3 linked regions of the Caballeronia sp. LZ062 genome follow. The protein of the gene in region 1 binds, or shares a complex with, the protein of each later gene. Links are inferred from orthologs where the notes say so. Each region holds a gene or a part of one and is shown in the gene's direction. Other genes may lie near its edges.

Region 1 (3,395 bases):
ACGAAACCTTCGGCGTGCTGCTGCGCGTGCTGTATCCGGTCGTTCCGCACATCACGTTCCAGTTGTGGTCGGAACTGGGCTATGCCGACGAATCCGGCCCGTTGCTCGACGCGCCGTGGCCGAAGGTTGACGAAGCCGCCCTCGAGCAGTCGGAAATCGAACTGGTGCTGCAAGTGAACGGCAAGGTGCGGGGGGCGTTGACCGTGGCGAAGGACGCATCGCGCGAAGCGATCGAGCAAGCGGCTCTCGCGCACGAAATGTTCGAAAAATTCTCGGAAGGCCGCGCGCCGAAGAAGATCGTGGTGGTGCCGGGGCGTCTCGTCAACGTGGTGGTCTGATGGCCAAAACCTGTGAATTCGATGTGCGCGTGAAAGCCGTTGAGAAAGGCGCGGCGAGCGTGAGCCGGCGCTCGTTTCTCGCGCTGCTCGGCGGCGCGGTCGCACTGTCCGCGTGCGGCTTCCAGTTGCGCGGCCAGCAGGACTACGCCTTCAAACGCCTCGCAATCAACGGCGGCGCGCCGCAGATGGTCGGGCGGCTCGAACGCATGGTGCAGGGCGGAAGCGATACCGTTATCGTGAAGGCCTCGGAGAAGCCGGACGCGACGCTCTTTCTCAACGAAGGACAGGGTGTCACCACGCTCAGTCTTAATTCTGAAGGCGTGATCCAGGAATACGAACTCGTCTATAACCTGGGCTACACGCTCGTCGGTGCGGATGGTGTCGTGCTAATTCCGCCAAGCACCATTGCGCTGAATCGTGCGATGACCTACAGCAACCAGTACACGCTCGGAAAGTCGCAGGAAGCTACGCTGCTCTTCAACGACATGCGCAACGACGCCGTGGATCAGCTGACGCGCCGTCTGGCGGTCGTGCGTTCGCTGCATCCGACGCCGGCGGAGCAAACGCCGGGCATCGCGCCGCGGGCCCCGCTGCCCACGCCGCCGCTGTAACGCGCCGCGCGACCGGTCATCATGCAGCTGAAGCTCGACGCGCTCGAAGCGCACCTCGCCAAAGGCCTGAAGGCGCTGTACGTCGTGTATGGCGACGAGCATCTGCTCGCGCAGGAAGCGTGCGACCGCATCCGGGCCGCCGCACGTGCGGGCGGCTTCACGGATCGCACGGTGTTCACGGTCGAGCGCGGGTTCGACTGGAGCGCGCTCATCGGCGCGACGCAGTCGATGTCGCTCTTCGGCGACCGTCAACTGATCGAATTGCGCATTCCGACGGGCAAGCCGGGCAAGGAGGGCGGCGAGGCGCTGAAGACGCTCGCCGTTGCCGACAACCCGGACGTCGTCACGCTGGTCACGCTGCCGCGCCTCGATTCCGCGACGCAGAAGTCCGCGTGGTTCACGGCGCTCGCCGGTGCGGGCGTCGCGCTGAAGGTCGATCCGGTCGACCGCGCGCAATTGCCGATGTGGGTCGGCCAGCGGCTCGCGCAGCAGGGGCAGCGAGTCGCGCCGGGCGAAGAGGGGCGGCGCGCGCTCGTCTTCATCGCGGAACGTGTCGAGGGCAATCTGCTTGCCGCGCATCAGGAAATTCAGAAGCTCGGGCTGCTCTATCCGCAAGGCGTGCTCACATTCGAGCAGATTCAAGATGCAGTGCTGAACGTCGCCCGCTATGACGTCTTCAAGCTGAACGAGGCGATGCTGACGGGAGACGTCGGCCGTCTTTCCCGCATGCTGGACGGCCTCAAAGGCGAAGGCGAAGCGGCCGTGCTCGTGCTGTGGGCGCTCGTGGACGAAGTGCGCACGCTGTTGCGCATCAAGCGCGGCGTGACGTCGGGCAAGCCGCTCGCCACGCTGCTGCGCGAGAACCGCGTGTGGGGACCGCGCGAGCGGTTGATCGGCCCGGCGCTTTCCCGTGTGACCGAAGACGTGCTCGAACGCGCGCTCGCGCTCGCGGCGCGGCTGGATCGGCAGGTCAAAGGGCTCTCGGGTCGTTCCGGCAGCGCCGGCGCGCGCGGCAGCGAGCCGCCGCCCGATCCGTGGGCGGGCATGTTCGAGCTGGCGATGGCCGTGGCGCAGGGCGCATCGCCGCCGCCGCGACCGCGTCGCTGACACGCGCCACGGCTTAGAATGACTCTTCGCGCGTCCCGGTATCCACAGAGCCGCGTGCGCCCCTCAGCTTACTGATGCCGCCCTTTCGCAACCGGCATACGGAATGATCCAGATGAACATCGACCAGTACATGACCGACCTCGGCCGCCGCGCGCGCGTGGCGTCACGCGCGATGGCGCGGGCGTCGACGGCGGCGAAAAACGCGGCGCTCGTCGCGGTGGCGAACGCGATCGAACGGGAGCGCGACGCGCTCAAGGCCGCGAACGCGCGCGATCTGGAGAGAGCCCGCGAGAAGGGTCACGACGCGGCGTTTATCGACCGTCTGACGCTTTCGGACAAGGCGCTCGGCACGATGGTCGAAGGTTTGCGGCAAGTCGCTGCGCTGGCCGATCCGATCGGTGAGATCAGCGGGCTCAAGTTTCGTCCGACGGGCATCCAGGTCGGGCAGATGCGCGTGCCGCTCGGCGTGATCGGCATCATCTACGAGTCGCGGCCGAATGTGACCATCGACGCCGCCGCGCTCTGCCTCAAGTCAGGCAACGCGACAATTCTGCGCGGCGGTTCCGAGGCGCTCGAATGCAACACCGCGCTGGCGAAGCTGATCGGCGAGGGATTGCAAGCAGCCGGACTGCCGCAGGACGCGGTGCAGGTCGTGGAGACGGCGGACCGCGCGGCGGTCGGCAAGCTCATCACCATGACCGAGTTCGTCGACGTGATCGTCCCGCGCGGCGGTAAGAGCCTGATCGCGCGGCTGATGGAAGAATCGCGCGTGCCGATGATCAAGCATCTCGACGGTATCTGCCACGTGTACGTGGATGACCGCGCCGATCTCGCGAAAGCGGCGGCGATCTGCGACAACGCGAAGACGCATCGTTACGGCACCTGCAACACGATGGAAACGCTGCTCGTCGCGCGTCAACTCGCTGACGCCGCGCTGCCCATGCTCGCGCGTGCCTTCCAGGCGAAAGACGTCGAACTGCGTGTGGACGCGGCGGCGCGCAAGGTGCTCGAAGCCGCGCAAATCGGCGCGCTCGTGGATGCCACCGACGAAGACTGGAGCACCGAGTACCTCGCGCCGGTTCTCGCTGTGAAGGTCGTCGAAGGACTGGACGAAGCCATCGACCATATCAACACTTACGGCTCGCATCATACGGACGCCATCGTCACCGAAGACCATGATCGCGCCATGCGTTTCCTGCGCGAAGTCGACTCGGCAAGCGTGATGGTCAACGCATCGACGCGCTTTGCCGATGGTTTCGAGTTCGGCTTGGGCGCGGAAATCGGCATTTCGAACGACAAACTCCACGCGCGCGGACCCGTCGGGCTGGAAGGGCTGACC
Region 2 (3,699 bases), 770 kb from region 1 along the record:
GGATCGGGGCAATCATCTTGCACGGACCGCACCATTCGGCCCAGAAGTCGAGCAGGACAGGTTTATCCGACTTGACGACGTCTTGTTCGAAAGAAGCGTCGCTGATGTGCTTGATTGATTCGCTCATTGTCTGAATACCTCTATTGATTCGAGGCCCGCGTTTGAATGCTCGCCACGATACACCAAAACTGGAAAGGATTTCGCCGCTTAACTTGCCGCTCGAAGGTCCGCCGCCGCGCGCCGGTTCGGGCATGAGCACGCACGGTCACGGCTAAGTCACATGCCATCTTAGCCTACTTTGCTATCCGTTGCCCGTGCCCGATAGCAGCGATCTGAGGGCGAAAGTACGAAGCGCAAGTGCACCGCGAGCGTGCTTCGTTGCGAGCCTTCCGGGCGGCGCACCCTGCGTGATACAATTCGTCGTGACGGGCCTCCTCGCATGGTGGCGCGGTCAACCTGGTCAGGTCGGGAACGAAGCAGCCACAGCCGCTTTCCACCAGTGCCGAGGGTCGGGCTCGTCACCTTCCGCTTTTCTGTTTGTCTTCTTCCTCCAGCATTTCCCCCGTTATTTCCTGTTATTTTCGGTGCGGCGACAGCCTCGCTGAACGCTTGCCGCGTACCGCTCTCGCGCGTTTGCCACAAGTCGTTGCTGATACAATTTCGCGCATGACCTATCAAGTTCTCGCACGCAAATGGCGGCCGAAATCGTTCGAGTCGCTCGTCGGCCAGGAGCATGTCGTTCGTGCGCTCACGCACGCGCTCGACGGCGGCCGGCTGCATCACGCCTATCTGTTCACGGGCACGCGCGGCGTCGGCAAGACGACGCTTTCGCGAATCTTCGCGAAGGCGCTCAATTGCGAGACCGGCGTGAGTTCGAAGCCGTGCGGCGTGTGCCGTGCGTGCCGGGAAATCGACGAAGGCCGCTTTGTCGACTACGTAGAGATGGATGCGGCGAGCAATCGCGGTGTCGATGAAATGGCGGCGCTGCTGGAGCGCGCCGTGTATGCGCCCGTCGACGCGCGCTTCAAGGTCTATATGATCGACGAAGTGCACATGCTCACTAACCACGCCTTCAACGCCATGCTGAAGACGCTGGAAGAGCCGCCGCCGCATGTGAAATTCATACTCGCCACGACCGACCCGCAGAAGATTCCGGTCACGGTGCTCTCGCGCTGCCTTCAGTTCAACCTGAAGCAGATGCCGGCGGGGCATATCGTGTCGCATCTGGAGCACATTCTCGGCGAAGAGCGCATCGCGTTCGAACCGCAGGCGCTGCGGCTCTTGTCGCGCGCGGCGGACGGCAGCATGCGGGACGCGCTCTCGCTGACCGATCAGGCTATCGCCTATTCCGCCAATCAGGTGACCGAGGAAGCCGTGCGCGGCATGCTCGGCGCGCTCGATCAGAGCTACCTGATCCGGCTGATCGACGCGCTCGCCGCCGGCGATGGTGCAAGCGTGCTTGCCATCGCGGACGAAATGGCGCTGCGCAGCCTGTCGTTCTCGACCGCGCTGCAGGATCTCGCGAGCTTGCTGCATCGCATTGCGTGGGCGCAATTCGCGCCGTCGTCGGTGCTCGACGAGTGGCCCGAAGCCGAAGATATTCGCCGCTTTGCCGACATGCTATCCGCGGAGCACGTGCAACTGTTCTATCAGATCGCCACCGTGGGCCGCAGCGAACTCGGCCTGGCTCCGGACGAATACGCCGGCTTCACGATGACGCTTCTGCGCATGCTTGCGTTCGAGCCCGCGGGCGGGCCGGGCGGCGGAGGCGGTGGCCTCGCGGTGAACGCGCCGCAAGCGAGCAAGCCTCAGCGCAGCGCTGCGCTCGCCGGTTCGATGGCCGAGCGCGCGGTGGCGCCCGCGCCGGTCGCCGGGAAGGCGGCGGGGCGGGTGTCTGCGACGACGGACGAGCCGCAGACGCAGGTCCGTGAGCGAAGCGTTGCTTCGACGGCATCCGCATCGCCTGCATCAAGTGACGGCGACGAAGCATCCGCGACGAACGTCGAACGCCCGGGTGCGTCGCGCGTTTCGGCGACTCGGCCAGAAGGCGATGTCGCCGATGCGGGCAACGCATCGCCAGCCGCGTCACTCGCGTCGGCGGCTCGCTTGGACGACAACGCTGCGGAAGTGGGCAACGCATCGCCAGTCGCGTCGCTTGTGTCGGCGGCTCGCCTCGAAGACAACGCTCAGGAAACAGGCAACGCATCGCCAGTCGCGTCGCTAATCTCCGCGGATCGGCCGGAAGCGGAAGCCGAGAAGGCGCGCAATGCGCCGCCCGCCGCGCCGCTCGTTTCGGCGACGCGGTCAGAAGATAAACCGGCCGACGCAGCCAACGCGCCACCAGCCGCGCCCGCGCCGCTTTCCGCCGCCGCGCGGCAAACGGTGGACGCCGCCGCTTCGCCCGAAACCGCAGCGCCGACGCCCGCGCCTTCCCGCGCCGGAAGCGGAGCCAGCGCCGCGCTCGAAGTGCTGCGCAGTGCAGGCATGCGGCTGTCGTCGGATCGTCCGGGGCGCGGGGTATCGGCGGCGGGGCAGGCGAGCGCGCCGGCTGCTGCGCCCAAGCCCGTCGCCAAGCCCGCTGTGAAAGTCCAGGTTCCGGAGCCGCGCCGCCCGGTGGCTCAAGCGGCATCCGCGTCGGCACCGGCGTCGGCACCCGCAGCCACGCCCGAGCTTCAGGCCAAAGCCGCAGCGAAAGTCGTTCCGCCGTGGGAGGACATGCCGCCGGACGACTACGCGCCGGCATCGCCGGAAGATGCGTATTTCATGCCCGACGACGGTTACATGCCTGCGTTCGACAGCGGTCTCGACGACATGGGCTTCGGCAGCGAACCCGCGCCGAAGCCCGCGCCGAGAATCGACACCGCGCCGCTGCCGCCCGCCGTCCCGCTCGATGCGCTCGGCGTCGCGGTCGAATGGCCGGCGCTCGCCGCCGACTTGCCGCTCAAGGGCGTGGCGTATCAACTCGCGTTCAACAGCGAACTGACCGCGTGCGACGCCGGTTCCGTCACGCTCACCGTCGCGGTGCCGATGTACACGGACGCCGCCCACGTCGCGAAGCTCAAGGGCGCGCTCGCCGAAAAGCTCGGCCGCGCCGTCGAAGTCAATGTCAGCGTCGGGCCCGCGCGCCGCACCGCCGCCGCGCTGGATGCTGCCGAACGTGCGAAGAAGCAGCAGGAGGCCGAGCAGGAAATCCAGCGCGATCCGTTCGTACAGTCGCTCATCCGCGATTTCGGCGCGAGCATTGTGCAGGGTTCGGTCAGGCCGCTGGCCGCACCGGGCGGACATACGCCGGGCGCGTCCGCTTGACCGGCGCGGTACAGTAAGCCGCAAGACACGCCGCATTCGCGGCTTCGTTATTCCGAACGCACCGCTGCACGTCGCGGTGCGTTCGCCGCCATCCGCATATCCGCTTTTCAGGAAGGAGCCGCACCATGATGAAGAACCAACTCGCCGGGCTGATGAAACAAGCCCAGCAGATGCAGGAAAACATGAAGAAGATGCAGGACCAGCTCGCGCTGATCGAGGTCGAGGGCCAGTCGGGCGCCGGACTCGTGAAAGTGACGATGACCTGCAAGAACGACGTAAAGCGCGTTCAGATCGACCCGAGCCTGCTCGCGGACGACAAGGACATGCTCGAAGACCTGGTCGCCGCCGCGTTCAATGACGCCGTGCGCAAGGCCGAAGTCACCACGCAAGAGA
Region 3 (3,321 bases), 2.3 Mb from region 1 along the record:
CACGCGGAGCAGTACGTGTCGGACGTGGTGAAGGCGTATCAGCGCAAGGCGTTCGACGACTTCAAGCGTTACTACCACTCGCTCGATCTGCTGCTGATCGACGATATCCAGTTCTTCTCCGGCAAATCGCGCACGCAGGAAGAATTCTTCTACGCGTTCGAGGCGCTCGTCGCGAACAAGGCGCAGGTCATCATCACGAGCGACACGTATCCGAAGGAAATCTCCGGCATCGACGATCGCCTGATCTCGCGCTTCGACTCGGGTTTGACGGTCGCCATCGAGCCGCCCGAACTGGAAATGCGCGTTGCCATTCTGATGCGCAAGGCGATTTCGGAAGGCGTGAGTCTGTCGGAAGACGTGGCGTTCTTCGTCGCGAAGCATTTGCGCTCGAACGTGCGCGAGCTGGAAGGCGCGCTGCGCAAGATCCTCGCGTACTCCAAGTTCCATGGCCGCGACATCACCATCGAGCTGACTAAAGAAGCGCTTAAAGACCTGCTGACGGTGCAGAACCGGCAAATCTCGGTCGAGAACATTCAGAAGACGGTCGCGGATTTCTACAACATCAAGGTCGCCGACATGTATTCGAAGAAGCGGCCGGCCAACATCGCGCGTCCGCGTCAGATCGCCATGTATCTGGCGAAGGAGCTGACGCAGAAAAGCCTGCCCGAAATCGGCGAACTGTTCGGCGGCCGCGACCACACGACCGTGCTGCACGCGGTGCGCAAGATTGCCGCCGAGCGCGGCAACGACGCACAGCTCAACCACGAACTCCACGTGCTGGAACAGACGCTCAAGGGCTGACGAGAGTCGCCGGCCGGCGCACAGCGGCAAGCGTCGATTGTTGCGCGTGCGGGCCTGTTTATTGGCGAAAACGCCCCCAATTTTTCGGGAGCCGTGCTGTTTTCAGGCACAATACAGGTTTGCCGTCCGCTGGCCTGGACGGTTCTGAAGCGCAAGCTTTCGCGAGTGACCGGCGGGGGGCCGGCAACGCGTGTTACGAGGTTGTCCGGCGGGCGAACGGTGGCGCTACGGTGGCGAACCGCCCGGACAGGCCGTCACATCAATGAAGGAACTCTATGCAACTGGTCAAGACCGAACGAGATAATCTTCTAAGGCCGCTGCAAACCGTGAGCGGTATCGTAGAACGCCGCCATACGTTGCCTATCCTCGCCAATCTGCTCATCACCAAGAACGGCGCGGACGTGTCGTTCCTTTCGACGGACCTCGAACTCCAGATCACCACGCGCGCCGACTTCGGCGTCGGCGGCGATCAGGTCGCCACTACCGTCGCCGCGCGCAAGCTGCTCGACATTCTGCGCGCCATGCCCGTTGGCGAAGTCGCGCTCGACCTTTCCGACAAGCGCCTCACCGTGCGCTCCGGCAAGAGCCGCTTCAATCTGCAGACGCTCGCCGCCGACGAGTTCCCCACGGTCAACCAGGCTACTGACTTCGGCGCGAGCCTTTCGGTTCCGCAAAAGACGTTCCGCCAGTTGCTCGGCATGGTGTATTTCGCAATGGCCCAGCAGGACATCCGCTACTACCTGAACGGCATGCTGCTGGTAGTGGACGGCGATCAGCTGATGGCGGTCGCCACCGACGGGCACCGCCTCGCGTTCTCTTCCATGAAGATCGAAGGCGCGTTTCCGCGTCAGGAAGTCATCATCCCGCGCAAGACCATTCTCGAATTGCAGCGCCTGCTTGAAGACATCGACGACACGCTGAAGATCGACATCGCCGCGACGCAGGTGAAGTTCACGTTCGGTCAGGTGGAACTGGTGTCCAAGCTCGTCGAAGGCAAGTTCCCCGACTTCCAGCGCGTGATTCCGAAGTCGCACAAGAACACGTTCGAGATCGGCCGCGAAGAGTTGCAGCGTTCCCTCCAGCGCGCGGCCATTCTCACGTCCGACAAGTTCAAGGGCGTGCGCTGCCTCGTCGAACCGGGCCAGCTCAAGATCATGTCCACGAACGCGGACCAGGAAGAAGCGCAGGAAGAACTCGAAATCGCGTATCAGGGCGATACCGTCGATATCGGATTCAACGTCACGTATCTGCTCGACGTGCTCGCGAATCTGAAGGTCGACACGCTCCAGGTGGCGCTCGGCGACGCGAATTCCAGCGCGCTGATCACCGTTCCGGAGAACGAGGAATTCAAATACGTGGTGATGCCGATGCGCATCTGACGCGTACGACACCGAAGACACTCCAAGGGGCGACGCGCCCCTTTGGCGTTTTTAAGGTGTTTTGAAAAGTTCGAGCATTTACGAGCAGTTATCGAAGCAGTGTCGAAGCAGTGACGCAGAACCGGAAGAAATCCATGACTGAAAACACACATTCGCAACCCGACAACAGCTACGGCGCATCCTCCATTCAGATCCTCGAAGGTCTGGAGGCCGTGCGCAAGCGTCCGGGCATGTATATCGGCGATACGTCGGATGGCACCGGTCTGCATCACCTCGTCTTCGAAGTGCTGGACAACTCCATCGACGAGGCGCTCGCCGGCTACTGCGACGACATTCACGTGACGATTCACGCGGACAACTCCATCTCCGTGACGGACAACGGCCGCGGCGTGCCGACCGGCCTGAAGCGCGACGACAAGCACGACCCGAAGCGCAGCGCCGCCGAGATCGTGATGACGGAGCTGCACGCGGGCGGCAAGTTCGACCAGAACAGCTACAAGGTGTCGGGCGGCCTGCACGGCGTGGGCGTCTCGTGCGTGAACGCGCTGTCCGAATGGCTGCGCCTCACCGTGCGCCGCGACGGCAAGAAGCACTTCATGGAATTCGCGCGCGGCGTGGTGCAGAACCGCGAGATCGTCGAGGAAGACGGCGTGCAGTACTCGCCGATGCCCGTCGTCGGCGACACCGAAAAGCGCGGCACAGAAGTCCACTTCCTCGCCGATGCGACGATCTTCGGCAATGTCGAATTCCACTACGACATTCTCGCCAAGCGCATGCGCGAACTGTCCTTCCTGAACAACGGCGTGCGTATCCGCCTGACGGACCTGCGCACCGGCAAGGAAGACGACTTCGCGTTCGCGGGCGGTGTGAAAGGCTTTGTCGAGTACATCAACAAGCAGAAGCAGGTGCTGCATCCGACCGTGTTCCACGCGACCGGCGAGCGCGAGAACGTGACCGTGGAAGTGGCCATGCAGTGGAACGACAGCTTCAATGAAAGCGTGCTCTGCTTCACGAACAACATTCCGCAGCGCGACGGCGGCACGCACCTGACCGGCCTGCGCGCGGCGATGACGCGCGTCATCAACAAGTACATCACGGACAACGACATCGCCAAGAAGGCGAAGGTGGAAACCACCGGCGA

Evidence for each region.
Region 2: the proteins of holA (region 1) and P9239_RS10565 are in contact, whole or in part, in a cryo-EM structure (PDB 8GIZ), measured with the Escherichia coli proteins. The link is inferred for Caballeronia sp. LZ062 from one-to-one orthologs.
Region 3: the proteins of holA (region 1) and dnaN are in contact, whole or in part, in a cryo-EM structure (PDB 8GIZ), measured with the Escherichia coli proteins. The link is inferred for Caballeronia sp. LZ062 from one-to-one orthologs.

Annotation. Positions count from the first base shown.
Region 1 is NZ_JARTWB010000002.1:189,364-192,758, forward strand. The notes cover bases 111-3,013. They hold holA (DNA polymerase III subunit delta), read left to right. Parts: upstream 111-970; coding sequence 971-2,056; downstream 2,057-3,013. Other genes in these bases: leuS (leucine--tRNA ligase), read left to right, coding at 111-338; lptE (LPS assembly lipoprotein LptE), read left to right, coding at 398-949; P9239_RS06945 (glutamate-5-semialdehyde dehydrogenase), read left to right, coding at 2,169-3,013. Also shown: more of leuS, read left to right, coding at 1-110; more of P9239_RS06945, read left to right, coding at 3,014-3,395. UniProt on the Escherichia coli protein: Part of the beta sliding clamp loading complex, which hydrolyzes ATP to load the beta clamp onto primed DNA to form the DNA replication pre-initiation complex.
Region 2 is NZ_JARTWB010000002.1:956,847-960,545, forward strand. What follows is about bases 300-3,506. They hold P9239_RS10565 (DNA polymerase III subunit gamma/tau), read left to right. Parts: upstream 300-666; coding sequence 667-3,306; downstream 3,307-3,506. Other genes in these bases: P9239_RS10570 (YbaB/EbfC family nucleoid-associated protein), read left to right, coding at 3,432-3,506. Also shown: thioredoxin TrxA, read right to left, coding at 1-127; more of P9239_RS10570, read left to right, coding at 3,507-3,699. UniProt on the Escherichia coli protein: Part of the beta sliding clamp loading complex, which hydrolyzes ATP to load the beta clamp onto primed DNA to form the DNA replication pre-initiation complex.
Region 3 is NZ_JARTWB010000002.1:2,510,499-2,513,819, reverse strand. The notes cover bases 300-3,128. They hold dnaN (DNA polymerase III subunit beta), read left to right. Parts: upstream 300-1,076; coding sequence 1,077-2,180; downstream 2,181-3,128. Other genes in these bases: gyrB (DNA topoisomerase (ATP-hydrolyzing) subunit B), read left to right, coding at 2,315-3,128; dnaA (chromosomal replication initiator protein DnaA), read left to right, coding at 300-801. Also shown: more of dnaA, read left to right, coding at 1-299; more of gyrB, read left to right, coding at 3,129-3,321. UniProt on the Escherichia coli protein: Confers DNA tethering and processivity to DNA polymerases and other proteins. Acts as a clamp, forming a ring around DNA (a reaction catalyzed by the clamp-loading complex) which diffuses in an ATP-independent manner freely and bidirectionally along dsDNA.